4 regions of the Rossellomorea sp. GCM10028870 genome follow, and region 2 is predicted to be linked to each of the others. Evidence: predicted binding sites of a transcription regulator. Region 2 holds the regulator's gene; each other region holds the start of a gene.
What was found. The regulator Rex, encoded in region 2, represses fermentation and respiration genes when NADH is low (regulators of the CRP and FNR family bind a similar motif). The targets are predictions, from matches to a motif close to TTGTGAAATATTTCACAA.
Positions count from the first base shown of each region.

Region 1: ACFQWC_RS10605 (L-lactate dehydrogenase) is a predicted target of Rex. The motif match lies at 6,150-6,167, and genes of this name have one in related genera.
Region 3: cydD (thiol reductant ABC exporter subunit CydD) is a predicted target of Rex. The motif match lies at 1,986-2,003, and genes of this name have one in related genera.
Region 4: ACFQWC_RS03770 (cytochrome c oxidase subunit II) is a predicted target of Rex. The motif match lies at 5,436-5,453, and genes of this name have one in related genera.

Region 1 covers NZ_JBHTGN010000001.1:2,062,896-2,070,667, reverse strand. The annotation lists gene ACFQWC_RS10645 (YciI family protein) at 127-447, shown strand; gene ACFQWC_RS10640 (phosphotransferase enzyme family protein) at 459-1,481, shown strand; gene ACFQWC_RS10635 (hypothetical protein) at 1,478-1,681, shown strand; gene proC (pyrroline-5-carboxylate reductase) at 1,800-2,606, shown strand; gene ACFQWC_RS10625 (MarR family winged helix-turn-helix transcriptional regulator) at 2,679-3,104, shown strand; gene ACFQWC_RS10620 (NAD(P)H-dependent oxidoreductase) at 3,180-3,719, shown strand; gene ACFQWC_RS10615 (SIMPL domain-containing protein) at 3,892-4,545, opposite strand; gene ACFQWC_RS10610 (hypothetical protein) at 4,554-5,003, opposite strand; gene ACFQWC_RS10605 (L-lactate dehydrogenase) at 5,091-6,041, opposite strand; gene ACFQWC_RS10600 (GNAT family N-acetyltransferase) at 6,357-6,893, shown strand; gene ACFQWC_RS10595 (tetratricopeptide repeat protein) at 6,909-7,394, shown strand; gene ACFQWC_RS10590 (histidine phosphatase family protein) at 7,463-7,772, shown strand, end outside.
Region 2 covers NZ_JBHTGN010000010.1:3,052-10,823, forward strand. The annotation lists gene tsaD (tRNA (adenosine(37)-N6)-threonylcarbamoyltransferase complex transferase subunit TsaD) at 1-412, shown strand, start outside; gene ACFQWC_RS22905 (ABC-F family ATP-binding cassette domain-containing protein) at 811-2,754, opposite strand; gene ACFQWC_RS22910 (redox-sensing transcriptional repressor Rex) at 2,944-3,621, shown strand; gene ACFQWC_RS22915 (twin-arginine translocase TatA/TatE family subunit) at 3,676-3,846, shown strand; gene tatC (twin-arginine translocase subunit TatC) at 3,862-4,635, shown strand; gene ACFQWC_RS22925 (YdiK family protein) at 4,651-4,857, opposite strand; gene ACFQWC_RS22930 (CPBP family intramembrane glutamic endopeptidase) at 4,854-5,597, opposite strand; gene groES (co-chaperone GroES) at 5,925-6,212, shown strand; gene groL (chaperonin GroEL) at 6,266-7,772, shown strand, end outside.
Region 3 covers NZ_JBHTGN010000001.1:2,053,167-2,060,938, reverse strand. The annotation lists gene ACFQWC_RS10580 (M20/M25/M40 family metallo-hydrolase) at 1-1,540, shown strand, start outside; gene ACFQWC_RS10575 (hypothetical protein) at 1,663-1,794, opposite strand; gene cydD (thiol reductant ABC exporter subunit CydD) at 2,033-3,763, shown strand; gene cydC (thiol reductant ABC exporter subunit CydC) at 3,764-5,482, shown strand; gene ACFQWC_RS10560 (nitroreductase family protein) at 5,529-6,140, opposite strand; gene ACFQWC_RS10555 (winged helix-turn-helix transcriptional regulator) at 6,291-6,599, shown strand; gene ACFQWC_RS10550 (hypothetical protein) at 6,627-6,767, opposite strand; gene ACFQWC_RS10545 (LacI family DNA-binding transcriptional regulator) at 6,931-7,772, shown strand, end outside.
Region 4 covers NZ_JBHTGN010000001.1:728,650-736,421, reverse strand. The annotation lists gene ACFQWC_RS03795 (dynamin family protein) at 1-2,038, opposite strand, end outside; gene ACFQWC_RS03790 (hypothetical protein) at 2,222-2,392, opposite strand; gene ACFQWC_RS03785 (isoprenylcysteine carboxyl methyltransferase family protein) at 2,486-3,052, opposite strand; gene ACFQWC_RS03780 (type III polyketide synthase) at 3,052-4,122, opposite strand; gene ACFQWC_RS03775 (SDR family NAD(P)-dependent oxidoreductase) at 4,331-5,101, opposite strand; gene ACFQWC_RS03770 (cytochrome c oxidase subunit II) at 5,696-6,172, shown strand; gene ACFQWC_RS03765 (b(o/a)3-type cytochrome-c oxidase subunit 1) at 6,174-7,772, shown strand, end outside.

The DNA of each region.
Region 1 (7,772 bases), on a different contig from region 2:
ATTCTTAAATAACCATGTAAGCTGTTGAACAGGGTTCAATCGCTTTTTTGCGTTTACTTGATTTACTTAAAAAGGAATCCCGGTAAGTGAAGTCGTATATATAGTGGAGAAGGAGGTTCGATCACGATGGAATTTATCTATGTATTAAAGCTGATTCCGCGCTTACATAAAGAAGAAAATTGGACAACCGGGGATGAGGGGATTGTTCATCGTCATTTTGAGAGGTTGAAGGAGCTTACGGACTCTGGAGTGGTGATCCTTGCCGGCAGAACGTTAAATGAAGAAGAAAATGCTTTTGGAATCGTTATTTTTGAAGCGGAAGATGCGGAAAAGGCCAGAGCGTTCATGAAGGAAGATCCTACCGTAAAAGAGGGGATTATGACAGCAGAGCTGTTTCCGTATCGAGTGGCTCTCCTGAGAAAAGAGACCAATACTTTAGTGGAGTAGGAGAAGGTACAATGGAAAATTGGATCGAAGAACTTTTTACAGAGGAGCTATTTGCGGAAGCTGCCTCACGATATGGCTGTAACACTGCTCAAGCGAAGAAGCTCGGAGACTTTGAAAACTATGTGTATGAGGTTCATAAGGGAGACAGCCCCTATATCCTCCGCCTCACTCACAGTTCTCATCGTTCAGAAAGAGAAGTGGAAGCTGAACTGAAATGGATTAACTACTTACATAAACACGGAGTGAATGTATCATTAGTCAAACATTCTGATAAAGGGAAGCTCGTAGAAATTATCAAAGCAGGGGACACGTATTTTTATGTTTGTTTGTTTGATAAAGCTCCAGGAAGTCCGGTTAAGATAAATGACCCATTGTTCGATGAGGAACTCTTTTACAAATGGGGGAAAATCACAGGACATATGCATCGAGTGACAAAAGGATATGTTCAGGGTATCAATCGTCGTGATCGTTGGGATGAGGATGACGTGTTGAAGTATGGGAAGTATTTATCTTCTGTGAAAGATGAGTACATCATCGAAAAAGGTGAGATAAATAAAAAAACGATCAAAAGCTATGAGGAAACGAAAGATACCTTTGGACTGATTCACTCTGACATCCATCCAGGGAACTTTTTTTACCATAAGGGTGATATTCATGTGTTTGACTTTGATGATAGTACACAGTTCTTTTTTATAAGTGATGTCGCCATTCCCCTATACTATTCCGTGTGGTGGAAGCTTCGTAATGAGAACTTAGATACCCGTAGTCAATTTGGCAGAAGGTTCCTCATTTCGTTTTTAAAAGGATATTTGACGGAGTGTGATTTAGAGAAAGAATGGGTGGACCGCATTCCCCATTTTCTGCTCCTCAGGGATTTAACACTTTATTCTGTTTTCCATAAAAAGTGGGATCTAGAGAATTTATCAGAGGTCGAGGAGTCCTTGCTTTCAGAGATCAGGGACAGATTGCTCCATGATGAGCCAATCGTCGATTTGCACTACAGTGAAATTCTTGAAAAAGCGAGAGAAAAATGATTTGGGCACTCCTTATTACAGGTGTGATCATCGGATTATTAGTCCGTTTGATGAGGACCACATTTAAAAGCGGATACGGAATGTCAGAGGATTTATTTGAACAGCCTGTGTATGTAAAGACATGTATTCATTGTCACAGGAAGATTCCAAAGGATTATCAAAAATCTCTTTGCCCCCATTGCGGGAAGCTGGTGGAATGATGGAAAGGTTTGAAGGATTTCTCCTTTGAGCCTTTTTTAATGGCGTTTATTTTATATGTGGAGAAAAATTTGGTATGATGCTAAAGACTGTTTACATACAAACTGACGAGGTGAAAAAATGAATAAAACCATTGGATTTATAGGGTGCGGAAATATGGCACAAGCGATCATGGGGGGAATATTGAAGTCCGGTTTAGTAGAGAATCATTCGGTTAAAGCCAGCGCCAGAACACAAGAGACGCAGGAAAAAGTAGCAGAGGAATTTGGAGTGGGGGTTATTAGTGATAATAAGAGCGTAGCAGCTTTTTCAGACATAGTGTTTTTAGCAGTGAAACCAGATCAATATCGGAACATTGTTGAATCAATAAAGGATTCTCTGAAAAAGGACGCCATCATCATTACCATTGCTGCAGGAATCACGATTGATTGGATGGAGAGTCAGCTTTCTAAGTCTGTTAAAATTGTCCGAACCATGCCAAATACACCGTCTCTTGTAGGTGAAGGTATGACAACGTACTGTGTAAATGGCGAATTAACCGACGCTGATCTTGAAGATGTGAAAGCGATCTTAGATAGCTTCGGAAAGTCTGAAATGGTAGAGGAAAGCTTGATGGATGCCATTCCGGCTGTGAGCGGATCATCTCCTGCATATGTATTTATGTTCATAGAAGCACTGGCCGATGGAGCGGTTCTGCAAGGCGTTCCAAGAAAACAAGCCTATCAGCTGGCAGCACAGGCTGTACTTGGAGCGGCGAAGATGGTCCTTGAAACAGGCACTCATCCGGGGGAATTGAAGGATGCCGTATGTTCACCGGGCGGAGCAACGATTGAAGCTGTGTCAGCCCTGGAGAAAAATAATTTTAAAGGAGCCATCTTAACAGCAATGGACGCATGCAGCCGTAAATCGAAATCCCTGGGTGAGTAGAGTGGAAACCATTGACAAATCCTCATGACTGATGTAGTTTGTACATACAAACATTAACGGAGGTCGAGGATAGTGGAAGATCAATTCTGTAACTGTCTCTATTTTTCTGCCAATCACTTGGCAAGAATGATGAACAAGATGGCGGAGGAAGAGTTTGCGCCGATCGGTTTGTCTCCCACTTATGCATTTTTGTTGATGACCTTAAAGGATAAAGACGGTCTAACACAAAAAGAGCTTAGTGGTGCTTTAAATATCGCTCCTTCAACAAGTACCCGATTTGTTGATAAATTAGAGATGAAGGGACTTGTTACACGAAAGAACAAAGGAAAGTTAGCAATCATTGCCCTGACGGATAAAGGCTATAGCATGCAGGGTGACATTTCTCAGTGCTGGAAGAACCTATTTAAACGCTATGCTGAAATCATGGGGGAGGAACAGGCTCGCAAGCTGACGCGTGATGTGAACGAAGCCAATTCGATATTGGAAAATAAAAAATAAAATTTTTTAACATGTTAGTTGTGTGTACAAACAAATGATGATATTATTTGTACATACAAATAAGGAGTAGTTGAAATGAAAACACTAGTGTTAGTAGGACATCCAAATTTACAAGAATCAAGAATGAACAAAGCTTGGTCAGAACGTTTGGAAAAAGAAGAGAACGTTATTGTACATGATTTATATAAAGAATATCCGAACATGAATTTTGATGTTAAGAGAGAACAAAATCTTTTATTAGAACATGACCGAATCGTCTTCCAATTTCCATTCTTCTGGTACAGCACACCGGCGATTTTAAAAGAATGGCAGGATAAGGTGTTAGAATATGGATGGGCTTATGGAGCAGAGGGGACGAAGCTTCACGGAAAAGAATTCTTAGTCGTGACTTCAACCGGTGGTCCGGGTGGAGCTTACCGATCAGGAGGCTTTAATCACTACTCCATGAGTGAACTGCTGAAACCACTGCAGGCTACTGCTAATTTAACGGGAATGACATTCTTGCCTGCTTATGTAGAGCATGGGGTTCGAATGATGAGTGACGATGAAGTGGTTGCGTCTGCTGAAAAAGTGGCAGCGCATGTGGTGAATCCTGAGCTGAGGTTTGGGCGATAGCAGGGGGAGCTCATTCGTTTTCGGGATGGGCTCTTTAGTATTAGTCATGAGTGAAAGGATTTTTAACGCATGAAAGTAGAAATCGACGCATAAACCACCAAACCTGGAGGTCCGTCCCTCTAATACGTTATTCAAACTGCCAAAGTACTGAATTGTTTTGGCAGTTTGTCGTTTATCGGGTTTGGTATTCTACTGTCAAGATGGCTGTGACGGCGATTTGTCCTGGTTGGACGGCTGCACTCTCTTCAGCGGCTTTTACAAACCCGGTGGTCATAAAGGGGGTGACGATTGGGCTTGATTGCTCTGTGATGGACTTTGGCTGGGGATCGAGCTGCTGCCCCGATTGGCTGGATAATGTGAGTGCTTTTTGATACGCCTTTTGATATGCCATAGCAAGGGCCTGCTGATAGGATTCGATGGGGTTGGAATTGACAAATGAAATGTTTTCTACACGATTCGCACCGCTCTTAATGGCATCATCAATAATCGTACCGACTTTTTCAATGTTCTGAATGGTAACTCGGAATACTTGGCGAACCTCATATCCTGTGAAAATTTGCTTTCCGTCCTCATAGTTGTACTGTGGGAACACTTGATAGGTGGAGGTCTGGATATCCTTTTGTGACACTCCGTTGTTTAATAGTGATTGAACGACTTGACTCGATTGTTGCTGGTTCTGGTTTTGGGCCGCTTCAAGCTCTTCATCTTTAGTGACAACACCGACAGAGACAATGGCTTGATCAGGATCGGTATAAAGGGTATGCTCACCTGTTACAGTAATCGTCCCCTTGGTGTTGCCGGTCCTATAGTATGGATATGAATACATGAGCAGTCCTACACGCACGTAAAGGATTCAATTTTATCCAAGTCGATGCCGAAGTATACCCATGTGAATCCAATCCATCTCCATCCGGCAATGGAACGGCGTCCAACAAAGACAGGATAGAACCAGAAAGCATCCCTTCTTAACCAAATATACGTGTAACGGAATAAACATCTTCTGATGGCACCTGGGTCTACTGCAAAAACACTTGGTCCACCTTGTGTTCCTTGCATCACCGTTTTTTGCGGTTGGAAGTTCGGTGGTGGTCCGGGTGGTGGTTGATTTTGTCCGCCTTGCCCGCCAGTAGGTGGTGGTGAGCTTGGTGCGCCTTGTCCTCCACCAGGAAAACCTGGGATGCCAAAGCCGCCGCCCCCTGATCCTTGGCCACCTCCAGGGAATCCGGGAAAGCCGCCGCCTCCGCCGCCAGGAAATCCAGGGAATAATTGTCTGTGATCGTACATAGAAGAACCTCCTCATAAAGAATTCTCTTTATCTTATGAGGAGGTTGGGTGGGCGTGCGTGTCTATTAAGTTAGCGAAGGGAATGGATCAAGTCTCCATCGCTTTTTTCATCACATGTTTGAGTGTTTCTGCAGAGTGGGCGAATTGAGCTTTTTCTTTATCATTTAATGGAAGCTCGACGACTTTTCTGATGCCCTCACGATTAATAATCGCAGGAACACCGATGTAGATATCGTCCTGATGATACTCCCCTTCAAGGAGGGCAGAAACGGTTAAAATGCTATTTTCATTGTTAAAGACCGCTTTGGTAATCCTGGCAAGACCCATGGCAATACCATAATAGGTTGCGCCTTTCCGTTCAATGATGTGATAGGCTGCATCTCTTACATTAACGAATATATCATCAAGATGTTTCTGGACGTCATCCTGGTGGAGGTCAATCAACTCACTTAAATGACTTGCTCCTACAGTTGTGTGGCTCCAAACGGGAAATTCCGTGTCTCCGTGTTCTCCCATAATATAGGCGTGAATATTCCGTGTATCAATATCAAAGTGCTCGCCGACTAAGTAACGAAGTCTGGCTGTGTCGAGAATCGTTCCTGATCCGATGACTCTTTCTTTCGGCAGTCCGGAAAATTTCCACGTTGCATACGTTAAGATGTCGACAGGGTTCGTCGCCACAAGGAAAATGCCGTTGAATCCACTATTCATGACAGAGTCTACAATATTTTTGAAGATTTTCACATTCTTTTCCACCAGATCCAGACGGGTTTCGCCTGGCTGCTGGTTAGCTCCTGCCGTAATCACGACAAGGTCAGCATCCTTACAATCACTGTAATCTCCTGCAGATATTTTCATAGGAGAAGCGAAAGCAAGACCATGGTTTAAATCACGTGCGTCTCCGTCAGCTTTCTCCTTATTCAAATCAATCATCACAAGTTCATGTGCGATTCCTTGATTGAGGAGAGCAAAGGCATAACTTGAACCTACAAATCCTGTACCGATTAAAGCTACTTTGTTTGTGCATTTGATTGTCATACGTCATCACCTATTCACTAATTATTTGTAAAAAAAATTGGTCACATGAATCTAACAATGGTGAGATTAAGAGAAAGTAATAAAGCTTTCAGAATATGAGCGGAGATATTGTGAAGTAATTCACAACCAAATGATAACACGAAACACATTGATATTCTACTCTGAAATATAGCATAACATACATAAATGTGAATTAATTCACAAACTTGTCATACAGAGGAACGTACCTATGCCCGTCCCTCAAATAAAAAAAAGGGTTTTTTCTGGTGAGTGATGAATGTATAGAGGAAGAAGAGAGCTATGGGAGGTGTGTGTATGAATGTCAGGAGTGGGGATTTATTTATCCGTCCTTTAGTGGAGGGGGATAAATACACGTTGGCAAGGTGGTTGCAGGATCCGGAGGTACTGGAGTTTTATGAAGGGAGGGACCGTCCCTTCACTCTTCAGATGGTGGAGGAGAAATTCCTTGCAGAGAGGGCCGTCTCAGGTTGTCTGGTTGAGTATGAGGGGAATGAAATCGGTTATCTCCAGTATTATCAGCTTGATGAAGAAACGATGATCCGGTATGGTTACACGAATTTAGATGAAGTGATTTATGGTACGGATCAATTCATCGGAGAAGCGGCATATTGGAACAGGGGTTTAGGGACGGAACTCATTCGAGCTGTAGTAGAGTACTTGCTCAAGAAAGAGGGGGTCCACCGCCTCGTGGTGGATCCCATGACTTGGAACACCAGAGCGATCCGCTGCTATGAGAAATGTGGATATAGTAAAGCGAGAATACTACGGGAGCATGAGCTTCATGAAGGCGAACATCATGATTCCTGGCTGATGGAGTTCATTCCAGAGTGAATGGGAGACTTTAAAATGAATAGAAAAATAGAAGAAGCCATTGAACTGAGAGAGTCGGGAGAATACGCAGCTTCCATTGAAAGGTGGAAGCGATTGATTGGGGAAGAACCAGATAATGGTTTTCTGCATTACCAATGTGCATGGAGCCATGACGCAATGGGACTCGAAAGCGAAGCCGTTCCTTATTACGAAAGTTCGATTCAATTGGGACTGGATGATAAAGATTTACAAGGCGCCTATCTTGGATTAGGGAGTACATATCGGACATTGGGAGAGTATGATAAAAGCAAAACCGTGTTCGAGAAAGCAATCGGACGATTTCCTGAAAATAAAGCGTTGACGGTCTTTTATTCCATGACCCTCTATAATTTGAACGAACATAGTCAAGCAATGGAGCTACTGCTGACATGTATTGGAGAATCGTCACAAGAATCCACCATCGAACCTTATAAAAAGGCGATAACATTTTATGCTAGTCAATTGGACGTTGTGTGGAAATAAGAGTAGCTGTTCTCCATGACAGCTCTTTTTTGTGGTTGGAAAGTAAAAAGGAGTGATTGAAGTTGGCAATGACTCAACTGTATCTGGTGAGGCATGCTCACTCAAAATATACCCCCGAGGAATTAACCAGACCCCTTTCTGAGAAAGGTAAGGTGGGTGCTGAGAATGTAACGGAATTATTAAAGAAGGAAAAGATTGATGCAGTATGTTCCAGTCCATATAAAAGGGCGGTGGAAACCGTTGAAGGGACAGCCCGCCATATTGGGAAGGGAATCAATTTATATGAAGAATTGAGAGAACGAACTCTCTCTGGAAAACCTGTTCAAAACTTTGAAGAGGCAATCTCAATGGTGTGGGAGGATCCTGCTTTTTCCTTGG
Region 2 (7,772 bases):
ATGGCTGGAAGAAGGTTCTTTTGATTTCAGCTTTAGTGGATTGAAATCTGCCGTTATTAACACGCTCCACAATGCTAAGCAAAAAGGAGTAACCATTCATCCACAAGACCTGGCAGCCAGTTTTCAGGCTAGTGTGATTGACGTGTTAGTAACCAAGACCATTAAAGCTGTGAAGGAATTTCAAGTCGAACAGGTTTTACTAGCTGGAGGTGTAGCGGCAAATAAAGGGTTGCGTGCGGCTCTACAAGAAGCGTTTGAGGGAGTGGACGCCGAGCTGGTCATCCCTCCGTTATCTCTTTGTACAGATAATGCCGCTATGATTGCAGCGGCAGGAACGGTTTTATTCGAACAAGGAAAAAGAGGCGGCATGGATATGAATGCACATCCTGGGCTTGATATAGAGAATTTCTAATAGTGAAAGCTTAAACGTTAACTTCGTTTAAGCTTTTTTCTCTTTTTAGCTCTGTTAATCGATGTCGTTAATAGACGGAGGAAAATGTGAATATCTTGTGGTTAACGTATACCAAATAAGGTAGCATGAAAGAAAAAAAGAACGAACATACGTTTTATCAACAGGTTGTGGATAATTTGTTAATAACTTTGTATAAGTTGTGTACACTATGTGAAAAAGACCTGGGATAAATAGCCTATTTTCTGGAATGGACTGTGGATAACCAAGAGTTTGAATGTGGATAATGTGGAAAAGTTGTGTGAATAACGATTGTTTAGGATTTTGAATGTGGATAATAATGTGGAATAAGAAAAGGGTGGGGAGCAAGTTAATCGAATACTTATCCCCAACCCTGTGGATTATTGTTCTCCTTGAAGAAGTTCTTCAAGTTCTGTCCATTCTTCCAATAGAGATTCAAGCTCTTCTTTTTCTTTTGTCAGTGCTTCATTGATGTCTTGGACTTTTTCATGATCTTGAAAGATCTCCGGGTCGCAAAGGAGGTCTTCTTTTTCTTGAATGTTTTCTTCCAGAGTTTCCATTTTGTTTTCAATTTCTTCAACTCTTCGTTTTCGTTGACGCTCAAGTTTTTTTGCTTCTTTATCGATTTTATGAGATTGCTTTTGAGTAGTGACTTGTGAAACAGGCTCTCCTTGTTCCATCCGCTCGAGTGCGGCCAGTTCTTCCTGCTGTTGCAATTTCTCTACATAATAATCATAATCGCCAAGATATTCTGTTGAACCCTTTCTGGAAAGTTCAACAACCTTTGTGGCGATGCGATTGATGAAATAACGATCATGGGACACAAAGAGAATCGTTCCTGGATAGTCAATCAAGGCATTCTCCAACACTTCTTTACTGTCCAAGTCAAGATGGTTTGTCGGCTCGTCCAGGATGAGGACATTCCCTTTTTCCATCATAAGCTTGGACAGTGCCAGTCGGGCTTTCTCTCCGCCACTAAGTGTTGAAACCGGCTTTAAGACATCTTCCCCTGAGAATAAGAAGTTTCCGAGTACGGTTCGGATTTCTTTTTCCATCTTCATTGGGTACTCGTCCCACAGTTCGTTTAAGACGGTCTTATTGGAAGACAGTTCAGCTTGTTCTTGATCATAGTAACTAATCGAAACATTTGATCCAAATTTAATTGCTCCGTCAAGTGGTTGGAGTTTATTCACTAATGTTTTCAATAGGGTGGACTTACCAATGCCGTTAGGACCTACAAGGGCGATGCTGTCGCCTTTTTTAACAGCGAAGTCGATGTGAGATGAAATTCTTTCGCCTTTTCCATATCCGATGGTAAGATCTTGGACGTGAAGAACATCATTTCCGCTTGGACGATCAATTTGAAAAGCAAAGTTGGCGGATTTCTCATCACCCAGAGGTCTGTCCATTATATCCATTCGTTCTAATTTTTTTCTGCGGCTTTGGGCCATCTTGGTAGTAGAAGCCCGGGCTATATTTCGCTGGATAAAGTCTTCGAGTTTCGCGACCTCCTGTTGCTGGCGCTCGAACATCTTGAGATCCTTTTCGTAGTCTTCTGCTTTTTGTTCAAGGTATTTACTGTAGTTACCCAGGTATTTTTTGCTTCGATTTCGTGAAATTTCATACACTTGATTGACGACGCTATCCAAGAAGTAGCGGTCATGGGAAACGATCAAGACAGCTCCTTCATAGCTTTGAAGGTACGTCTCAAGCCACGACAAAGTCTCAATATCAAGATGGTTGGTAGGCTCATCCAGAATGAGGATGTCAGGCTTGGTCAATAGAAGCTTACCAAGAGCCAGACGGGTTTTCTGGCCACCGCTTAAAGTAGAGATCTTCGTTTCATAATCAAAGTCGGCAAAGTTCAATCCATGCAGGACTGAACGAATATCTGCTTCATATTGATAGCCGCCGGAATCTTTAAAACGTACTTGAAGTTCATCATATTCCTTTAATACGCGTTGGTATAAATCTTCTTGCTCATAAACAGAAGGATCGGCCATTTGTTTCTCAAGTTTTCTTAATTGTTTTTCTTGAGTTTGTAATTCTTCAAATACGGTCAGCATTTCTGACCAAATGGAAAGTTCAGATTCCAAGCCTGTATTTTGCGCGAGGTATCCAATGGAGACCCCTTTTGGCTTCGTGATATCTCCTGAATCATAAGAGAGATGACCTGCAATTATTTTTAAAAGAGTCGATTTTCCTGCCCCGTTGCGTCCGACGAGAGCCACGCGATCTCTTGTCTGTATTTCAAGCTTAATATTTGATAGGATATTATCGGCACCAAAGTTTTTCGTTAGTTGATTCACTTGTAATAGAATCATGACGTTTCACCTCTATTTCATAGTGCTAGTGTACCGTATTTGGGAGGGGAACAGCAATAAATCGACTATTAATCTTCGTACACTTAGGATAAAATATAGTGTATGATGGGTAGTAGAGTTTTAAATTCTGTCTGCTTTCTATTTTGGAAGCGGTATCAGAGGTTTTGAATAGATGTGGGGGAATACAATATGAACCAGGATACAACGAAAATTCCACAGGCAACGGCTAAGCGCCTTCCGCTATATTATCGCTTTATCAAGAATCTGTACTCATCGGGAAAGCAGAGGGTTTCATCGAAAGAATTGAGTGAAGCGGTGAAGGTTGATTCTGCCACGATACGCAGAGATTTTTCTTATTTTGGCGCGTTGGGTAAAAAGGGATATGGATATAATGTCAATTACCTTCTATCCTTTTTCCGTAAGACATTGGATCAGGATGCCATTACGAAGGTTGTGCTGATAGGTGTAGGGAATCTCGGTACAGCTTTTCTTCATTATAATTTTATAAAGAATAATAATACAAAGATTGAAATGGCTTTTGAAGTGGATGAAAAAAAGGTTGGGACACAAATCAGCGATGTACCCGTTTTTCATTTAAATGATTTAGAAGAGAGTCTTGAGGGGCATGATATTGAGGTGGCCATTCTGACAGTTCCGGCATCTTCTGCTCAAAATATCACAGACCGATTGGTTTCTTCTAATATTAAGGGGATCCTGAATTTCACTCCTGCAAGATTGACGGTGCCGGACCATATCCGCGTCCATCATATTGATTTGGCAGTTGAACTTCAGTCACTGGTCTACTTCTTAAAGCATTATTCAGGGGATGACACGGAAATGTCACAAGATGGAATCATATCCGAATAGAAAATGATTCGTATTTACGTTATGATAGAATGGTAAAAGAGGAGGTGTCTCATTATGTTAGGTGCAGGTAGTATCGTATTGATAACGGTTGTTGCTTTACTGATATTTGGACCAAAGAAATTGCCTGAGTTAGGAAAAGCAGCTGGGAATACATTACGTGAGTTTAAGAATGCAACAAAGGGCTTAGCAGATGATGAGGACGATAATAGTAAAAAAGCTAAGTAGGGTAGGATGAACGCCATGAGTCAAAGTCAAAGAGACATGACAGTCTATGAACATATAGGAGAATTGCAAAAACGACTCATGTTTGTAGTCGTTTTCTTCTTGTTAGCGGTAATTGTAAGCTTTTTTCTTGCGGAGCCGTTGATTCGATTTTTGCAGCACGCGGATGAAGCGAAAGAATTAACCATGAACGCCTTTCGGATTACAGACCCTCTCAAAATCTATATGGAAATGATCATGTTTATTGCGATCATCATGACATCACCCATCATTCTATTTCAAGTATGGTCGTTCGTGAGTCCAGGCTTATATGAGAAAGAGAGAAAGGTAACGCTCAGTTACATACCTATTTCTGTCCTTCTTTTCTTAGGTGGATTGTCATTTTCATATTTTATTTTGTTTCCATATGTCGTGAAATTCATGATGGGTTTATCAACCAATCTGAATATCCAGCAAGTGATTGGAATTAATGAATACTTTCATTTCCTGTTTCAAATAACCATCCCATTTGGATTTCTATTTCAACTGCCGGTTATTATGCTGTTTCTGACACGTTTGGGGATTATTACTCCGATGTTATTGGCACAAATGAGAAAAGTGGCTTACTTCATATTGTTAGTCATAGCCGCTTTCATCACACCGCCGGACATCGTCTCGCATTTAATGGTAACCGTTCCTTTGCTCCTTCTTTATGAAATCAGCATTTGGATCTCTAAGATCGGATATAAGAAGGTTTTAGAAGCAGAACAAAAGCTTGAAATGGAACAGTTCGAGGATATAAATAAGGATTGATCAAAAGATCAATCCTTATTTTTTATTCTCTATTTTCTTTTTGATCTTGAAATGCAGCATCACCATCCGCAACCCGGAACCAAAATCAAGGGTTGCCAGAAAGACGAGCATATAAGTGAAAAATCCCCAACCATCATCCTGTACATTTTGCACAGCAAAGTATGTGAAGAGCACACCGAGAAGGAGATAAATCACGCCTGAAAATAGTGGTGATCTCCTCATAGAAATAATCCTCCAATAAATCCTTGTATTTGTTCAGCTTCGTTCATCATTTTTTCAATTTCATCCTTATAGATAGATTGCATTAGAACGACCGTTGTATTCATGGCAACGTGAGCAAATATTGGAACCAGTATCCGCTTCGTTTTGACATAAAGGAACGCAAAGGTAAAGCCCATTGCAGAGTACAAGATCACATGCTCAGGCTCAAAGTGCGCGAGAGCGAATATAACAGAGCTGATTAACGCGGCGAAGAAGAAATTCATCTTTTCATAAAGAACACCGAAGATAATCTTTCTGAATACAATCTCTTCTAAAATAGGGCCAATGATCGCAGCTACCATCATCGATAGAGGTACCTTTTCAATAATCCCAATAATCATCTGCGTATTTTCAGATCCCATTTGGATACCTAACGCATACTCAATCTGTATCGCGATGGATTGAGCGATGAACGCCATGAAAATCCCGACTACAGCCCACACAATTGAACTTCCTGCATTCATAGGAGCGGACCGTTCAAGGTTGGTGCTTGTCTCGCTCTTTCTAAGAATGCCCCAGACGACGAGGAGAGTTAATGTAAAGCTAATCACAAGCCAGTATCCAGGAACAACATTTCGTACGGTCTGCTCTGGAATCGCAAGGACATCAACACCAATCTTAAATAAAAGGGGTATCCCGACAACACTGGAAAGCTGCATCACAATATAGGCAATTAAGATAAATCCGAAATGTTTTTTCAACGTTTGATCTCCTTTAACACCTGTTAGATGAAGAACGAATAGGATTCGTCCTGAACATACTCCTGTACAATTCTACTAAGAAAAGAGAAAGTGTTCAAATTTAAGGGGTTTGTAAGAATTGCCACTCTTCCATTGATTTAAGAATAAAGGCATATGGGGAGGCATAGGATTGGAGGGTGTGAAAAAAAGAGAAATATGACGAAAAAAATTTTAGGCAGGACTCTTGCAAAATGAAAACGAATTAATTAATATAATAGTTGTGTTAGCACTCACAATAAGCGAGTGCTAATAAATATCATTTACATAATTTCAAGGAGGTTGTTTCACTTGTTAAAACCACTAGGTGATCGCGTCGTTATCGAGCTAGTTGAGTCAGAAGAAAAAACAGCAAGCGGTATTGTGCTACCGGATTCCGCAAAGGAAAAGCCACAAGAAGGTAAAGTGATGGCTGTAGGTACTGGTCGCATTCTTGACAACGGTGAGCGCGTTGCTCTTGAGGTAGCTGTCGGCGATCGAATCATTTTCTCTAAATACGCTGGTACAGAAGTGAAATACCAAGGCACAGAATACCTGATCCTTCGTGATAGCGATATTCTGGCTGTAGTTGGCGAATAATCAAACTTCGTATATAAACAATACTTTACTTAAATAAGAGGAGGACTTTATCAATGGCTAAAGATATTAAATTCAGCGAAGAAGCACGCCGTTCCATGCTTCGCGGTGTAGATCAATTAGCAAATGCAGTAAAAGTAACTCTTGGACCAAAAGGACGTAACGTGGTACTTGAGAAAAAATTCGGTTCACCACTTATTACAAATGATGGTGTAACGATTGCAAAAGAAATTGAATTAGAAGATGCATTCGAAAACATGGGTGCAAAACTGGTTGCTGAAGTAGCAAGCAAAACAAACGAAATCGCCGGTGACGGTACAACGACTGCAACGGTCCTTGCTCAAGCGATGATCCGTGAAGGTCTTAAAAACGTAACAGCTGGCGCTAACCCTGTTGGCGTTCGTAAAGGTATCGAAAAAGCGGTTCAAGCTGCCATCGAAGAATTAAAAGTGATCTCTAAGCCGATCGAAGGCAAAGATTCAATCGCTCAAGTTGCGGCAATCTCAGCGGCTGACGAAGAAGTGGGTCAACTGATTGCAGAAGCAATGGAGCGCGTTGGGAACGACGGCGTTATCACCATTGAAGAATCGAAAGGTTTCACAACAGAGCTTGACGTGGTGGAAGGAATGCAATTCGACCGTGGATATGCGTCTCCATACATGGTGACAGATTCTGATAAGATGGAAGCTGTTCTTGAAAATCCATATATTTTAATCACTGACAAGAAAATTGGAAACATCCAGGAAGTACTTCCTGTTCTTGAGCAAGTTGTACAACAAGGTAAGCCACTATTAATGGTAGCTGAAGATGTTGAAGGTGAAGCTCTTGCAACACTTGTTGTGAACAAACTTCGCGGAACATTCAACGCTGTTGCTGTCAAAGCCCCTGGCTTCGGTGACCGTCGTAAAGCAATGCTTGAAGACTTAGCAGTACTTACTGGTGGAGAAGTGATCACAGAGGATCTTGGATTGGATCTTAAATCTGCGAACATCACTCAACTTGGCCGCGCAGCGAAAGTAGTCGTAACGAAAGAAAACACGACTGTCGTTGAAGGTTCTGGAGATCCGGAAAAAATCGCAGCTCGCGTAAACCAAATTCGTGCTCAATTAGAAGAGTCCACTTCTGAATTTGATAAAGAAAAATTACAAGAGCGCCTTGCTAAGCTTGCAGGTGGAGTAGCAGTCGTGAAAGTTGGAGCTGCAACTGAAACTGAGCTTAAAGAGCGTAAACTTCGCATCGAAGACGCATTGAACTCTACTCGTGCAGCAGTGGAAGAAGGTATCGTATCCGGTGGTGGTACGGCACTAGTGAACGTATACAACAAAGTAGCATCAATTGAAGCGGATGCAGATGTAGCAACAGGTATCAACATCGTGCTGCGTGCTCTTGAAGAGCCAATCCGTCAGATCGCTCACAACGCAGGACTCGAAGGTTCTATCATCGTAGAACGTCTGAAGAAGGAAGAAGTAGGTGTCGGTTTCAACGCAGCTACTGGTGAGTGGGTAAACATGATCGAAAAAGGTATCGTAGATCCAACGAAAGTAACTCGTTCTGCACTTCAAA
Region 3 (7,772 bases), on a different contig from region 2:
AAAAGCCCAGTATATATATGAAATGATTTCCTCATTTCCTTATTTTCAGGAGCATCCTGATCGGGTCTGGCTGCAAGAAGTCCCGAACGATCCCACAGGAAGGAAAAACGTGTTTGCCCTCGTGAAAGGAACGTCTTCGAAAACCGTATTATTCCATGCCCACTATGATACGGTAGGGACGGATGATTATGGGGCACTTCAAGATATGGCTCATGATCCCGACTTTCTTCAGAAATTCTTTATGGATTATGAAGGAGAGGAAAAGGTTAGGGAAGATGCACTTTCTGGAAACTGGCTATTTGGAAGAGGGGCCTTGGATATGCAGAGCGGGATTGCCGTCCACATAGCCAATCTTTTACACCATACGGATCAAGCAGCCCCGGAAGGAAATTTACTCTTCCTGTTTAATGGTGACGAAGAAAGTGAACATGCCGGAATGATTGCTGCTTTAAGTGATCTCTATCGTTTAAAGAAAGAGGGCTTTGATTATTTGGCAGCGATCAATACGGATTTCATTTCTCCGATCTATGACGGGGACTGTAAACGATATATTTACACAGGTGCTGCAGGGAAGCTTCTGCCAAGTTTTTATATATATGGAAGAGAAGCGCATGTAGGGGATGTGCTGACATCCATCGATCCTACTGTGATTGCTTCAAAAATCAATCTCGAAATCAATCAGAACCTGGATTATCTGGAGGATATACCTGGAGAATTCACCCTGCCGCCATCGTGCTTGTATTTCAAAGATGATAAGCATACGTATAATGTCCAAACCCCTCTTAGCGCTTCTCTTTACTTCAACTATTTTGTCTACGAGAGAACCGCCAGAGAAGTGCTCTACGATATGAAAAAGGCAGCATTAAAGGCAGTGAGTGAACTGGAAGAACGGAGCAAAAAGCAGTTTGAGCAATATCGGAGCTATCATGGTTTCCCGGAAAGGGAGTTTTCCTGGGAAGTGGAGGTGCTGACATTACGGGAGTATATCTTCTGGCTAAAGGAAAGAGGCATTGATCCGGATCCTGTCATGAAAAAGATTCTTCATGATATGGAAGGAGAAGATAGAAGAACGATTGCATATACGATGGTGGAAGCCTTACAGCACCTGGATCCCGATCGAACACCCAGAGTGATCATTTTCTTCGCACCGCCATTTTTACCTCACAACTTTGTAAATGAAGAAAATGAGTATGGCAAGAGGGTAAGAGAAGCGTTAGGAAAATGCTTAAATGATATAGCCAAAGAAACCGGCGAAGAATTTGTCATTAAACGGTTTTTCCCTTATCTAGCAGACGGCAGTTTTCTCTCTCTTCATGAAGAAGACGAGGATATCGAGGTATTCAAAAAGAACCTGCCGCTGATCGATCAGTTGTATCCTGTCCCTATCGAAATGATCAGAAAGCTGAACATCCCTTCGATTAATATAGGAGTTTATGGAAAGGATGGCCATCAGTGGACAGAGAGAGTGTATAAACCTTACACATTCTCAGTACTGCCGGAGATTATCCAGCGTGTGACGAAGGATTTATTGAAGATATGATGTGCCGAGTATAGCTGAACAAAGAGAGAGGTCATTCGCTTAGGGATGCGCCTCTCTCTTTTTATTGATTTGAAATTATTTTGTGCTCTTTTTTTACAATTATTGTAATACGGCTGGGTTAATTAAGAAAACGGCTGGATTTTATCAGAATCGGCTAGATTATTGATGATTTCCGCCGGATTATCCAGAAAAACGGCCGGATTATTGGTGATTTCGGCTGGATTCGTTAGGACATCATAGAAATACCAGACCATGACCGTCACAAATCCCTTGTAAAAGTAGATTTCAAAATGAAGTATCCATATTTCCTGTTAATATAGTAGACTTTGTGGGAATATCCACTTCCGCCGCATTCAAAACTACCTGTGTTCTGGAATTGTCACAAAAAGGTCAATCCTAAAAGATGCATAAAGGGAACAAGTTTACTATAATAGAGTTATTGAATTTGTGAAGTATTTCACTAACTTTTAACTTTTGGAGTTGAGAGAAGTTATGAAAGAGCTGAATCGATTGGCTAAGCAGCAGAGATCATCCATGATGGCGCTTTACGGAACATCCCTATTAATGGGGGGAGTCGTTATTGGACAAGCTTACTTACTGGTTAGCGTTGTAGATAAAATGTTTATAGAGGAAGCTGGGTTTCAAGACATCCTCCCAATGCTGGGTGCTTTGCTTCTTATTCTAGTGGGGAGAGCGGCACTTTCTTATGTAAACGGACGAACAGGAATCAGGATGGCTTCGAAGGTAAAGGTCGACTTGAGAAAACGGCTTTTAATTAAGTGGGCAAAAAATCCACTGCAAGCATCCCTTCAAGGACAGTCTGGACAAAAGGTCAGTACGATGATGGATGCCGTTGATGGACTGGACGGGTATTACAGTCAATACGTACCCCAAAGAATTCAAACGACCATCGTCCCGTTGATTCTTTTAATCATTATTTTTACTGAGCATGTGTATACGGGTCTGATCATGGTGATAACAGCCCCATTCATTCCTTTGTTTATGGCGATTATCGGAGTCATGACAAAGAATAAATCCGAGAAGCAAATGGACAAACTGACGGCTTTTTCTGGACGATTTCTCGATACACTGCAGGGATTGACTACCTTGAAGCTGCTTGGAAGAGGGGAGCAACAAAAAGAGGGGATACGTTCTGCCAGTCTTGATTTTCGTGAAGCCACGATGGAAGTGTTAAAGACTGCCTTCTTATCTTCCTTGATGTTAGAGTTTATCTCTATGTTAAGTATTGGATTGATTGCCCTGGAAGTGGGGCTCAGATTAGTCGTCTTTGAAAGTATTTCATTCTTCACAGCTTTCTTTGTTCTCGTTCTTGCACCAGAGTTCTATCTTTCATTAAAAGAGCTGGGGCATGCCTTTCATACTGGGCGAGGTAGTGTGGGAGCCGCGAAGAAAGTCATGGAGGAGCTTGAAGAGAAGGATCAACCTGTAAGATGGGGAGAGAAGAAGTTCGAAACAAATGGGACTCCTCCAACAATTAAGCTATGTAATGTAGGGTTTTCCTACGAGGATAAGGGATTTGATCTTCGAGGCATTACGGCTGCTTTTCCTCCCAGAAGCCAAGTGGCGATCGTGGGTCAGAGTGGAGCAGGGAAAACAACCCTCCTTCATCTATTAGCCGGCCTTCTTGATCCCTCTGATGGTGACATTGTGATTGATGGACTTTCGAGATGTGAATATGGGGAAAGAGACTGGTTTGATCAATTGAGTTATATTTCACAGAGTCCTTACTTATTCTCAGGCACGATTGCCGAGAATATTGCGGTTGGCGGAAGAGAGGGCGTCACCCTGGAAGAGATCGAATACGCTGCTGAAAAAGCGGGAATCTCACAAATGATTGCAGGCCTCGATAAAGGATATGAGACCCCGATTGGTGAAGCAGGGAGAGGGCTTTCTGGTGGAGAAAAGCAGCGTATGGCCATAGCCAGGGCCTTTCTTAAAAAACCGTCTCTTATTCTCTTCGACGAACCAACAACGGGATTGGATCTTCAAACGGAGAGGATCCTACAATCATCCATACAGGAATTATCAAAGAATTCAACGGTGATTACAGTAGCTCACCGTCTTCATACGATTCGAGAAGCGGATCTAATCCTATTTTTAGAAAATGGGAAATTAGCGGGCATAGGAAATCATGAGGAATTAAGGAAGTCTACTTCTCACTATCGTGATATGGTGACTGCACAACAAGGAGTGAAGCTTTAGATGAAGGAGTTAGGGTTTGTCGTAAAGCTGATGATGAAGGAAAAGAAGGATATGGTGTACTCTATTCTTTTTGGCTTTCTGGCTGGAATAACCTCGGTCGGACTATTTGCTTCCAGTGGCTATTTAATCTCTAAAGCGGCATTGGAGGTACCTCTTTATGCTCTTACGGTAATGATTGCTCTCTTGAAGCTGTTTGGCTTTACGAAGGCGTTAAGCCGGTATGGGGAACGCTATTTTTCCCATAGGGCTACGTTCACGATTTTGGCGAACTTGCGGGTTTCCATCTATGAAAAAATCGAGCCGTTAGCACCGAGAATTTTCTGGCGATATCGAAGTGGAGATCTTCTTTCAAGAATCGTAGGAGACGTAGAGAGCTTACAGAATTTCTTTCTTCGCGTCTTTTATCCACCGATTATCCTGGTGATGGTGTTCTTAAGTACGATCTTGTTTACGATGTTTTATTCTGTTTCTATTGCGTTGATCCTTCTCGGGGGGCTTCTATTAACGGGATTTATTGTCCCAGTCTATTTTGCTTATAAACAGAGGGAAATTGAAACGACCTTACGAGAAAGTCGAGGGGATTTATCCACAGAGGTAACAGAATTTCTTTATGGGTTCAGAGACCTGAAGATATATCAAAGACTGGAGGATAAAAAGAGGAGTCTCGTTCATGCAGCAACAGGTTATGTGAGTGAGCAAGAACGGGAGAGCATCTATTCTCTCTTTAGTCATTCAACGAACATCCTGGTTTCCCAACTCATTTCATGGATCGTTTTAGCATTAGGGGCGTATTCAGTCGCAGCAGGTCATTTGGACGGGATATACCTTGCGATGCTTGTCATGATCTCGCTAACCGTATTCGAAAATGCCACACCAATGGCAGTACTACCTACACACTATGAAGACTCACGCCGCGGGGCAAGCCGTCTGTCTTCCATTATTCCAGAAGAGAGGACCTTCGGGGACGGACCTTCCTTAGGCTGGGGTCTGAGTGGGCACGCACCTTCCTTCAGTATGAAGGATGTGAGCTTTTCCTTTAATGGAGAGGAAAGGAAGACCTTGGACGAGGTAAGAATTGAGCTGCCTGCAGGTTCGAAAACGGCGATTGTAGGACCTTCGGGATCAGGGAAGTCAACATTGCTTCAATTGTTATTAAACTTTTACTCAACGGATCAAGGATCGATTTACGTGAATGATCTTTCAATTAAAGATATCGATAAAGAGTCGTTGTGGGGGCAAGCCAATGTGGTTCTTCAAGAAAATCATTTCTTCTACGGCACAATGAAGGATAATCTAATGCTGGTACGTGACGATCTGACAGATGAGGAAATGGAAACGGCATTAGAAATAGTGAAGCTGGATCACTTTTCTTTAGAGGACGCTATATTAGAAAAAGGAGAGAATCTTTCTGGTGGAGAGAAGCAGCGATTAGCGATTGCCAGGGCCCTATTGAAAGGTTCACCCTTATGGATGCTGGATGAACCGACATCTTCTGTTGATGCTTTGATGGAAAAAGAGATTTTCAAGCATCTTTATACCGTAGCGGATGGTGATACACTGATTCTGATTAGTCACCGATTGACAGGTCTTGAAGAAATGGACCAAATCGTCGTCATGGATCAGGGAAAGGTTGTAGAAGCAGGAAGTTTTGATGAGCTCATGAGGAAAAAAGGCTACTTCTATGAAATGAAACAGATTGAAAAGAGCGTACTCTTTTAAGAACCTGAAAAAGCCGCATCCCCTTGGATGCGGCTTTTTCATAGGCTTATTCTGCCCAATCAATTAAGTTGCGGATATCTAAACGACCTGATTTTCGTGCTTCTTGAAGCGGTTTTCCGATTGTAATCAGCATAATCGGAATATAGCGCTCCGACACATTGAATTCGCTTGCGAGAGCTGCCGGATTGAAGCCGCCGATCGGGCAAGTATCCCAGCCCTTCGCCTTCGCAGCAAGCATGAATTGCATAGCAGCCAGGGAAGCATTGCTGAAAGCTGCGTCTCTTGGGTATTCGTCACGGCTGTAGGCTCCGTCGATTTGTTTCTTAAGTACCTCTTTGATTTCAGCCGTCATTTCCCCCTTTTCAATGGCAGGGTCAAAGACAGGATCGACGTTCTTGTTGGCTTCCAAGTCACCAAGTATAGCCACAACTGCAGAAGCATCATGTACTTGCTGCTGGTGATAGGCTATCGGGAGTAAGCGTTCTTGAACTTCTTTGTTATCGAATACCAGGAATTTCCACTGTTGAAGATTCCAGGCAGATGGAGCCTTCCCTGCTGTTTCGAGCAGGCTGACTAATTCCTCGCGAGGGATCTCCACTTGAGGGTCGTACACTTTCGTTGAGCGCCGTTCTTCGACTACTTGAAAGAAATTATCCATGATAAAGCCTCCTTGATGTTTAAAAAAGTGTTATAATATGGTATATATTTGTATGTTACTTACTTTTTGTAAGTGTATAAGCAATATGAACAATATACCCGACGTTTTAGTATGCGTCAAGGGATAAATATTTAGGATGTGTTGAGAGCGATGGAAACAAAACTTTGTCCGAAATATGCAGCTGCTTTTGAATTATTAGGTAAGCGCTGGATCGGGATGATTATAAAGGTATTATTTGAAGGCACATGCCGTTTTAAAGATTTAAATGAAGAAATACCAAATATCAGTCAAAAGGTGTTGACGGACAGATTGAAGGAATTGGAGGAACATGGCATAGTGTTTCGGGAAGTTCTCGACGAAAAGCCGGTCAAGGTACTCTATAGCCTGACGAAAAAAGGTAGAGAACTAGAGCAGGTGATGGATGCCGTCCAGAATTGGGCAGTGAAATGGGTAAAATAAAAAGCCTGCGTCATTGCAGGCAGGCGGTTAGTTGAGTTTATTATTGAATATATGCTCAAATGGATCTTCTTGATCGTGAGGAGTGTAGAAATGGATGGGCTTTAATGCGGCGTAGCTTCCTCCGATGATGATGATACAAAGAACGGGTAAGAATAAAATACCGAGCATAGTATAGCCTCCTTATCGGTTTTAGGGGTTCGGTATGCCACTTAAGACCCCTTGCATGATTAACTCTAAAGTGTGAAACGCGTTTCAGAGCAAGCGTTTTATTTGATTATTTGTGTAAAAGGGATAGGTGGACCATTCAGAATATTTCATGAGGGGTATGGGTATGACAAATATTCGCAGTATCGCCAAATTGGCGGGAGTCTCAGTTTCAACGGTTTCAAGGGTATTAAATGAACATCCATATGTGAAAGAAGAAAAACGTAAGAAGGTTCTAGAGGCCGTCGAGCAATTAAATTATATAAAAAACGCGAATGCTGTCCATTTATCAAAAGGCAAGACCTATAGCATAGGAGTTGTTTTGCCCTACTTGAATCTTCCTTACTTCGGAGAGATTCTTCAAGGCATAGCAGGGGAAGCGTTAAAACATGGATACCATATTCAGCTTTTCCAAACGAATTATGACAGGGGAGCAGAACTTGATGCATTTCATCGACTGCAAATGAAGGAAGTGGATGGATTGATCCTGACGTCGCGCTCCAATTCACTGGATGTTCTTGCCCCATTCGTCGGTCCCAATGTGGTTTTTTGTGAAAATGTGTATGATCCCTCGTATAAAAAGGTGTTCATCGATCACTACCAGGGAATAAGGAATGGACTCGAATACCTCTATTCAAAAAGTCATTCACGGATCGGACTGTGTTTGCATCGGACGTTCGGGACGAATAGTGAGGAAAGGATCCGGGGGTTCTACGATAGCTCAGAAGCTGCCGGCCATCCTGTGCGTGATGAGTGGATCTTCAATGACTGCTATCATCTGCAAGATGGGAGAGATGTGGTGAAAGCATGGGAACACCTGAGAGAAAAGCCCTCAGCCCTTATCGTAACAAGTGATCAGGTTTCAGCCGGAATGGTGACAGAGGCAGCTAAAAGAGGAATCAGGATACCCGATGATTTGGCTATACTAAGCTTTGATAATCATCCCATTGCCGATGCACTGGACATTAC
Region 4 (7,772 bases), on a different contig from region 2:
TCTCATGCTCACCGCTTTCTGATACCGGATTGATTCGATTGATCGAAGCAGTTGTCGGATTTGGGCTCACAGGAAGTATTTTCTTCCCTAATAGTGCATTGGCAAATGATGATTTCCCCGCACTAAAAGCACCGAATAATGCAATCGTGAAGGATTGATTGGAAAGGCGCTCTTTCTTTCCTTCTAATAGATCCGCTGTCTTGGAAAACCCATTGTATTTCCTGAATACATGGGTCATCGTATCTAAACGTTCGATAACCCCTCCTATAGAAGCTTGTTGTTCTTGTCGTGGCTCCGTCACAATCTTTTCCCTGGTTCGTCGTATTGTCTCTTTTTGATCCAACTCCATGTCAGTTGCAAGAATATACTCTTCCGACCTTGCCTTCCAATTCACAATCCATTGTTGGAGAATAGAATCTGCCTGTATTTGATCGATTTCAATACTCATTAATTTTCGCAGTTGAGTGGTCTTTTCTTCATATAATGTGTTCCACTGATAAATGACTCCCGTTTTCTTTTGGAGTTCATTAAGCTCAGCTTCTAAAACTGAATTCTCTTCTCGAGACGCGCTTTCAATTTCATTCAAAGTGTCTCCAAACAAATCATTTGTATAGTTTCTGGCTTTCCCCTTTATTTCCTCAGAAAGATCATCACAGTATTGTAGAACGTAATCACTCGTTATGCCCGCACCTGATTTAATTAGATCAATAAGAAATGGTTCATCCACTTCCAGAGATAATTGATCCCACTTCATTCGTTGATCTGATGAAGGACTGTATTCTTTCACCATGTTTTTTCCCAGTGTCTTCAGATGCCATTCTAATTGAGATTCGATGCGGGTATTTACATCGTCTTTAAACTTCTGAATTCTGATCGCTTTTTCATCTTCTGTCTTTTGTTTTGAAAATAAAAAACCTACCTTAAAGTCTGGTTGTCTGCTTTCCAGAAAATCTTTCGCTAATTCTCTCGTTTCAAACGGCATTAAATACGCATTTTTAAGGACTTCTCTTCTTTCTGCCTCAAAATGTTCTTTAATCGCTTTTACGTTATTTTTTGCTAAAGTTTCAATCAATCTTCTTTCAGTTTGAAGAAGAGCGTCTTTGTTATTCCACTCCTCCTCTGTCAGTAGGTCTCTCCCTGTTTCCTCGATTTTCTCAAGCTCTTCCTCATACCACTTCTCATGCTCAGATCGTAATTGAGAAATAGCCGATTCTGCAGAGTCCTCTATCAGTTCACTTTTCTGTTTCACCTGCTCTTCAATTAATGACTCTAATTTTTCAAGATCATTATGAGGATGATGCGGAGCTTTTAGACTTGTAAAAAACGTTCCATTGGGTACAACACCCCAAGAAGCAAACGAGTTCTCAACACTTTCTTTAAAGTCGCTGAATGTTAATTCTTCTTCCTGGTGTTTATCAATCTGATTTACAATGAGATACAGCTTGACTCCATGACGGATCATTTCCTTTGTGAACTCAAAGTTCACCTGAGATTGAACATGGTTATAATCCATTACGTAAAAAACGGCGTCAGCGAGATGAATGGCGGATTCAGTTGATAGTCTGTGGGCATCATCCGTACTGTCTACGCCAGGCGTGTCTAAAACCGATACACCCTCTGGCATCTCACTCTTGCTACGCCCTATTTCTACAGAGTATACTTCCTCACCGTTTTTACAAAAGTCCTTAATGGTGGAGAACTCATATGGCGCCTTGAAGTATAACGGCTGGGAATCATGATAATGAATTTTCGCAAAATCCGTAGATGCATGGTGAACCTTTACTAGATTCGCACTGGTTGGGATTGGACTGGACGGGAGGATTTCTTCCCCCATTAAGTGATTAATCATTGTAGACTTTCCAGCCGAAAAGTGGCCGCAGAAGGCTAAAATCAGTTCATCGTTGTATAATTTCTCTGCTAATCTTTCTACCTTTGCGGCCCGCTCTACGTCTCCGTTGTGACGGAAAGTATCGTGGTAGGCTGTAAGTTGTTGCAATGTATTATGTAATTGTGTACTTTTATGCTCTATCTGACTCATTGAACTAGTTCCTTTCTGTTTTCAGAAAAATGATAACGTTTTTATTTTATCGTATTTAGCTCAATTTCTCTATGAAATCATATCAACATGGGGTATTTGAGAACGGTATTAGTATATGCAGGGATTTCAAAAGAGGCAAAAGACAAAATAAAAAGCCCTCTTCCGAAGAAGGGGACTATGTATTTATCGTGTTGTGTCAGTTGCGATCAGGTTTGAATGAACAAAAGATTTTGAGTTTGTCTGGTATGATGGTACTTTCTTCTCTTGTGCTGAATCCTTCATTACATTTGATAAAACATGCTTCATCATGAAGCTATACGCTAATACAGTAAACAATATCAGAAACCATACCATATTTGTCCCCACCCTTTTGTTAAGAAAATTGAGAATAATTATCATCTTCAATTAGAATCTTAACAAAAACGATAATCATTTTCAATAAGAAAATTATTTTTCTTTCTTGATTATGGGGATCCAGCCCTTTGTATGAAGGTGAATCCTTTCATAATTCGTTTCATCACGAAGTGCATGTTCCTCAAGCGGAATGCGAATAGAGAGAATGAATTGATTTAATAATGCAAAGACAAACAGGGTCCAATAGGCATTAAAGAGTAATGGAACAATCAAGAACTCTAATGTCACAATAAGGTAGTTAGGATGCTTCAAATATTTATAAGGACCTTTCGCAACCACTTCAGCTTTCGGAAGCACGATGATTTTTGTATTCCAATACTTCCCCAGTGAAGAAATCACCCAAATTCTCCCGAGCTGAGTGAGAATGAAGCCAGCCAACAGGATTGGCCAATAGGGGTTAACCCCTGTATGAAAGATCCCTCCTTCAATTAACAACGAAACAAAGAATGCGATATGGATAGCCACCATCATTTTATAATGAGCCTGTCCATATTCTTTTGCCCCCTGTTCCTTCATCCACTTCTCATTTGACTTGGCAATGAATAGCTCCACAAGCCTCTGAATCATCAGTACGAAAAAAAACAGAATGAAATAGAGCATCATTCCCACCTCATCAAAAGCAGTTCCGAACTAAACCCCGGCCCTAAAGCGGTACCCAAGCCTATATCTCCACGCTCACAGCCTTTATTCATAAATTCCTTCAGCACATACAAGATGGTTACAGATGACATATTCCCATAGTTTTTCAAGACCTTCATTGATTCAGATGTCATGCTTTCATCCATTCCTAAAGCTTCCTGATAGGCTTCAATGACCTTCTTACCTCCTGGATGTGCCACAAAATGCTTAATATCTTCAAGGCTGATATCATTTGCATTGATAAATCCCTCAACATTCGGCCTGAGCCAATTCTTCACCAGTGTGGGAATATCTTTTGAAAACACTACATATAAACCGTTATTCTTTACCTCCCACCCCATTACATCCAGTGAATCCTCTAAGAGAGTCGATTGAGTGGCGAAAATGGATGGCAATGGGTGGGAAATCCCTTCAAGTAATGGGCTTTCATCACCACATACAACAGCACACGCAACGCCATCCGCAAAAAGAGACGTTCCAATTAAATTGCTCTTTGAGCGATCCCCATGCTGAAAGGTGAGTGAACAAAGTTCAATGGAAAGGACGAGAACATTTGCTTTCGGAAAAGCTAAACAGTACTCATAGGCCCGTGACAGCCCGCTTGCCCCCCCTGCACATCCCAATCCCCAAATCGGAATTCGTTTAACATGAGAAGAGAATGGCAGAAGATTCATAATTCTCGCTTCTAGACTTGGTGTTGCGAGGCCAGATGTTGAAATCGTAAAAATCGCATCAATGTCCTCCAGTGTAATCTGATGATTGGATAGGATTTTCTTAACAGCCTTGCTGCCTAATTCAACTGCGTGGTGAATGAATTCATCATTTTTTTCTTGAAAGGTATGCTCCCTAGAAAACCATTCGAGATCTTTTACGAAATAACGACTGTCTATTTCACCATTTTCAAACACGGTGAGAAGACGTCCGATATTCTTAAAGCTTGTCGAAAACAATTGTTTCGCAAATTCTGCCGCTTCTTTTTGTGTAATCTTCACAGGGGGAATCTCGGTTTCAACTGAGACAATTTTCGGCATATACGTACACTCCTTACACTTCCATGTAAGGGTAGCATTTCCAAAAAATCACAAAACATGTATTCAAGATTATGTATAGTCCTTCAATTCCATCTGAATATGCCTTCGTTCGAAAAGAATACCATTGGTGATTATTGTGATTCGATAATCACTTTACCATATACAAAGAGCTAACCCCCAATAAGTTAGCTCTTTGTTGTACGGAAGTTCAAAAACCTTGAATCGTCATTCCACCGTCCACAAAAAGGGTTTGGCCTGTAACATAATTCGAAGCATCCGAGGAAAGGAAAACAGCAGGGCCTACAAGTTCCTCCAGTTCACCGATTCTCTTTAGGGGTGTTACGGCCAAAATATCGTTTACATATTCTTCGTTTTGCAATAGCTCTTTTGTTAGTGGCGTTTTAAAATACCAAGGTCCGATACTATTCACATTAATATTGTATTTTCCCCATTCCATGGCTAATACCTTCGTCATTTGAATCATGGCTGCTTTCGTTGAAGCGTACACAACCCCTGTACGTAAAGCAACATGTCCAGCTACAGACGCTATGTTAATGATTTTCCCCTGATTCTTCTCCTTCATATGTTTACCTGCTTCCTGACTCATCATAAAAGCAGATTTCAAATTTGTATCCATGATCGTTTGCCATTCTTCATCCGTAACCTCAAGGGCGCTGGAACGAATATTCATTCCTGCATTATTAATTAAAATATCAATGGAACGTTTTTGATCTTCTATGTAAGCAATCGCTTTTTGAATCTCTTCCCGTGATGTCACATCCGTCGGGATTATATAAGCCCTTCTTCCCAGCTTTTCAATTTCACTGGCCGTTTCTTCCAGATCGCCCCTCGTCCTTGATAGCAGGACAACATCGGCTCCTGATTCTGCTAAACCTATACTGAGAGCTCGTCCAATTCCACGACCGGCACCAGAGACAACAGCCAGTTTATCTTTTAATGAAAATGAAGGTAAATACATCTTCACACCACCCTACCCATTATTTGAATCTTCTATATATTAACACAGTCATGTTGACTGCTAAAAGGTTTACGCTTTAACGAGTTTTCTTCTTGTCCCCCTGGTTCTGGACATGAATGTGGATTTTCGAATCTACATGAAGTTGACACTGAGGACAAACCGTTTTCTCGGAAAAGATCTGACAGCAATGCTTACAATAAAATTTTTCCACGAAGTATCCTCCTCCCTCTTTATTTTCATTCCTATACTCTATGCATGTCGTTCCGACAAATGAACCGATTGAAAGACATATTTATTTCTGACTTCACATTTATTTCACAATTTTTCACGTAACCTGTGACATTTATCACAGATTCATAAGGGTTTACACCTTTATGATAGTGATAACAAAATCAATCATCCAATGAATGGAAGGAATGAGATAAATGGCGAAACCGGAATTACATCAAAAAACCGAGGTTAAGGTCGAAGAGTCAACTTCATTAAAAGGAACTTTTACTTCGGTTCTGTTCCTAGGTGGTTTTTTAGTCCTTACTTGGCTAGGAGTATTCTTACTATTTTTAAATCGTTTTTAATTCTGAAGGAGTGGTTAACATGCACATGCATCGCTATGAAAAATGGTGGTTAACGTTAGGAACAGGGTCTCTTATCTTATTTTTAGTTATTTTAGGAATCAGTGCTTTTCATCAAGGACATCAACCTCCAAGCGCGAAAGCATACGTCAATCCCGAGCAAGTGGATAAAACCTCGCCCTTTAACGAGCCGGGATTAAAGAAGGTAGAAGGGAAGGATTGGGATTACGAGTTAGTGTTTGTCGCATCAGCATTTCTCTACACGCCCGGGGAAATTGAAATACCTAAAGGATCTACACTTAAAATCATCGCCACAACAAAAGATGTTGTTCACGGATTTGAAGTGGCAGGAACAAACATTAATATGATGCTTGAACCTGGATTTGTTAGTGAATATACAACAACCCTTGATAAAACAGGAGAATTTCTCGTTGTATGTAATGAATATTGTGGGGTAGGTCACCACACAATGAAATCTATGATCAAGGTGGTGGACTAAAATGAAACGATTTGTGAGAATTGAGAAAAAAGATGCTACTTTGGCGATGGCACATATTTATGTTGGCTTTATTGCCTTGGCTCTAGGTGGATTGGCTGGATTATTACAAGCGTTGGTAAGGTCAGGCAAATTCATTTTGCCTGCAGGGATTGGCTATTACCAGGTCTTAACGGTTCACGGCGTATTATTGGGATTGGTATTAACCACTTTCTTTATCCTTGGATTCCAGCATGCTGCCATTTCCCGAACTTCCGGTACCTATTCTGGAAAATCGCGTTTGTTTGGCTGGTTAGGATTCTGGGTCATGCTTCTTGGTACAATCATGGCCGCTGTTATGATTCTATTAAATGAAGCAACTGTACTTTATACTTTCTATGCTCCCCTGCAGGCACACTGGATATTTTACTTAGGTTTGACTTTCGTCGTTGTTGGAAGCTGGTTAGGCGGGGCCGGCATGATCATCAAATATGTAAGCTGGCGAAAAGAAAACCCTGGACTACCAAGCCCTCTGTTAACGTTTATGGCCATCATCAATACCGTCTTATGGATTGTCGCCACCATTGGTGTGGCAGGAACGGTTTTATTCCAGCTCCTTCCTTGGTCTCTTGGCCTCGTTGATCGAGTAGATGTGCTCGTAAGCAGAACATTATTCTGGTATTTCGGTCATCCCCTTGTATATTTTTGGCTGCTGCCTGCCTATATGGCATGGTATGTCATTATTCCAAAAATCATTGGCGGAAAAATATTTTCAGATTCGTTAGCCAGACTTTCATTTATTTTGTTCCTTCTATTCTCTATCCCGGTAGGTTTTCATCACCAATTAGTGGAACCTGGAATTGACGCATATTGGAAGTTTCTACAGGTTGTTCTTACCTTTATGGTTGTCATACCTTCCTTGATGACTGCATTTTCTCTTTTCGCTACCTTTGAAATGTACGGCAGATCCAAAGGAGCTACCGGATTGTTTGGATGGTTTAAGAAGTTACCATGGGGAGATGCACGCTTTACCGTACCCTTTATCGGCATGGTGGCCTTTATCCCTGCGGGAGCAGGTGGATTAATCAATGCATCTAACCAAATGAACCAGGTTGTTCATAATACCATTTGGGTTACGGGCCACTTCCACTTAACTTTGGCAACTTCCGTTGTGTTAACGTTTTTCGGTATTGCCTATTGGCTCGTACCTCATTTAACGGGACGCGTCTTAACGAAAGCAATGAACAAACTGGCGATCGTGCAAGCCATTGTTTGGTCTGTAGGAATGGGTATTATGTCAGGTGCCATGCATGCTGTCGGCCTACTGGGCGCCCCAAGACGATCTTCTTTTTCGACTTATGGGGATGCACCGCAAGCCCTTGCTTGGATTCCATATCAAGTCGCACAAGCGATCGGGGGAACGATTCTTTTTATCGGGATTATCCTGGTTCTATATATCTTTATCAATCTGGCATTCTTCGCACCTAAAGGAGAAGAAGAATTCCCGGTAGGTGAAAAAGCGGAAGCGGCCGAGAGAACTCCAATGGTCCTTGAAAACTGGAGAATTTGGTTAACCATCTTAGCAGCTCTCATTCTTGTTGCCTACACCGTTCCATTCATCGAC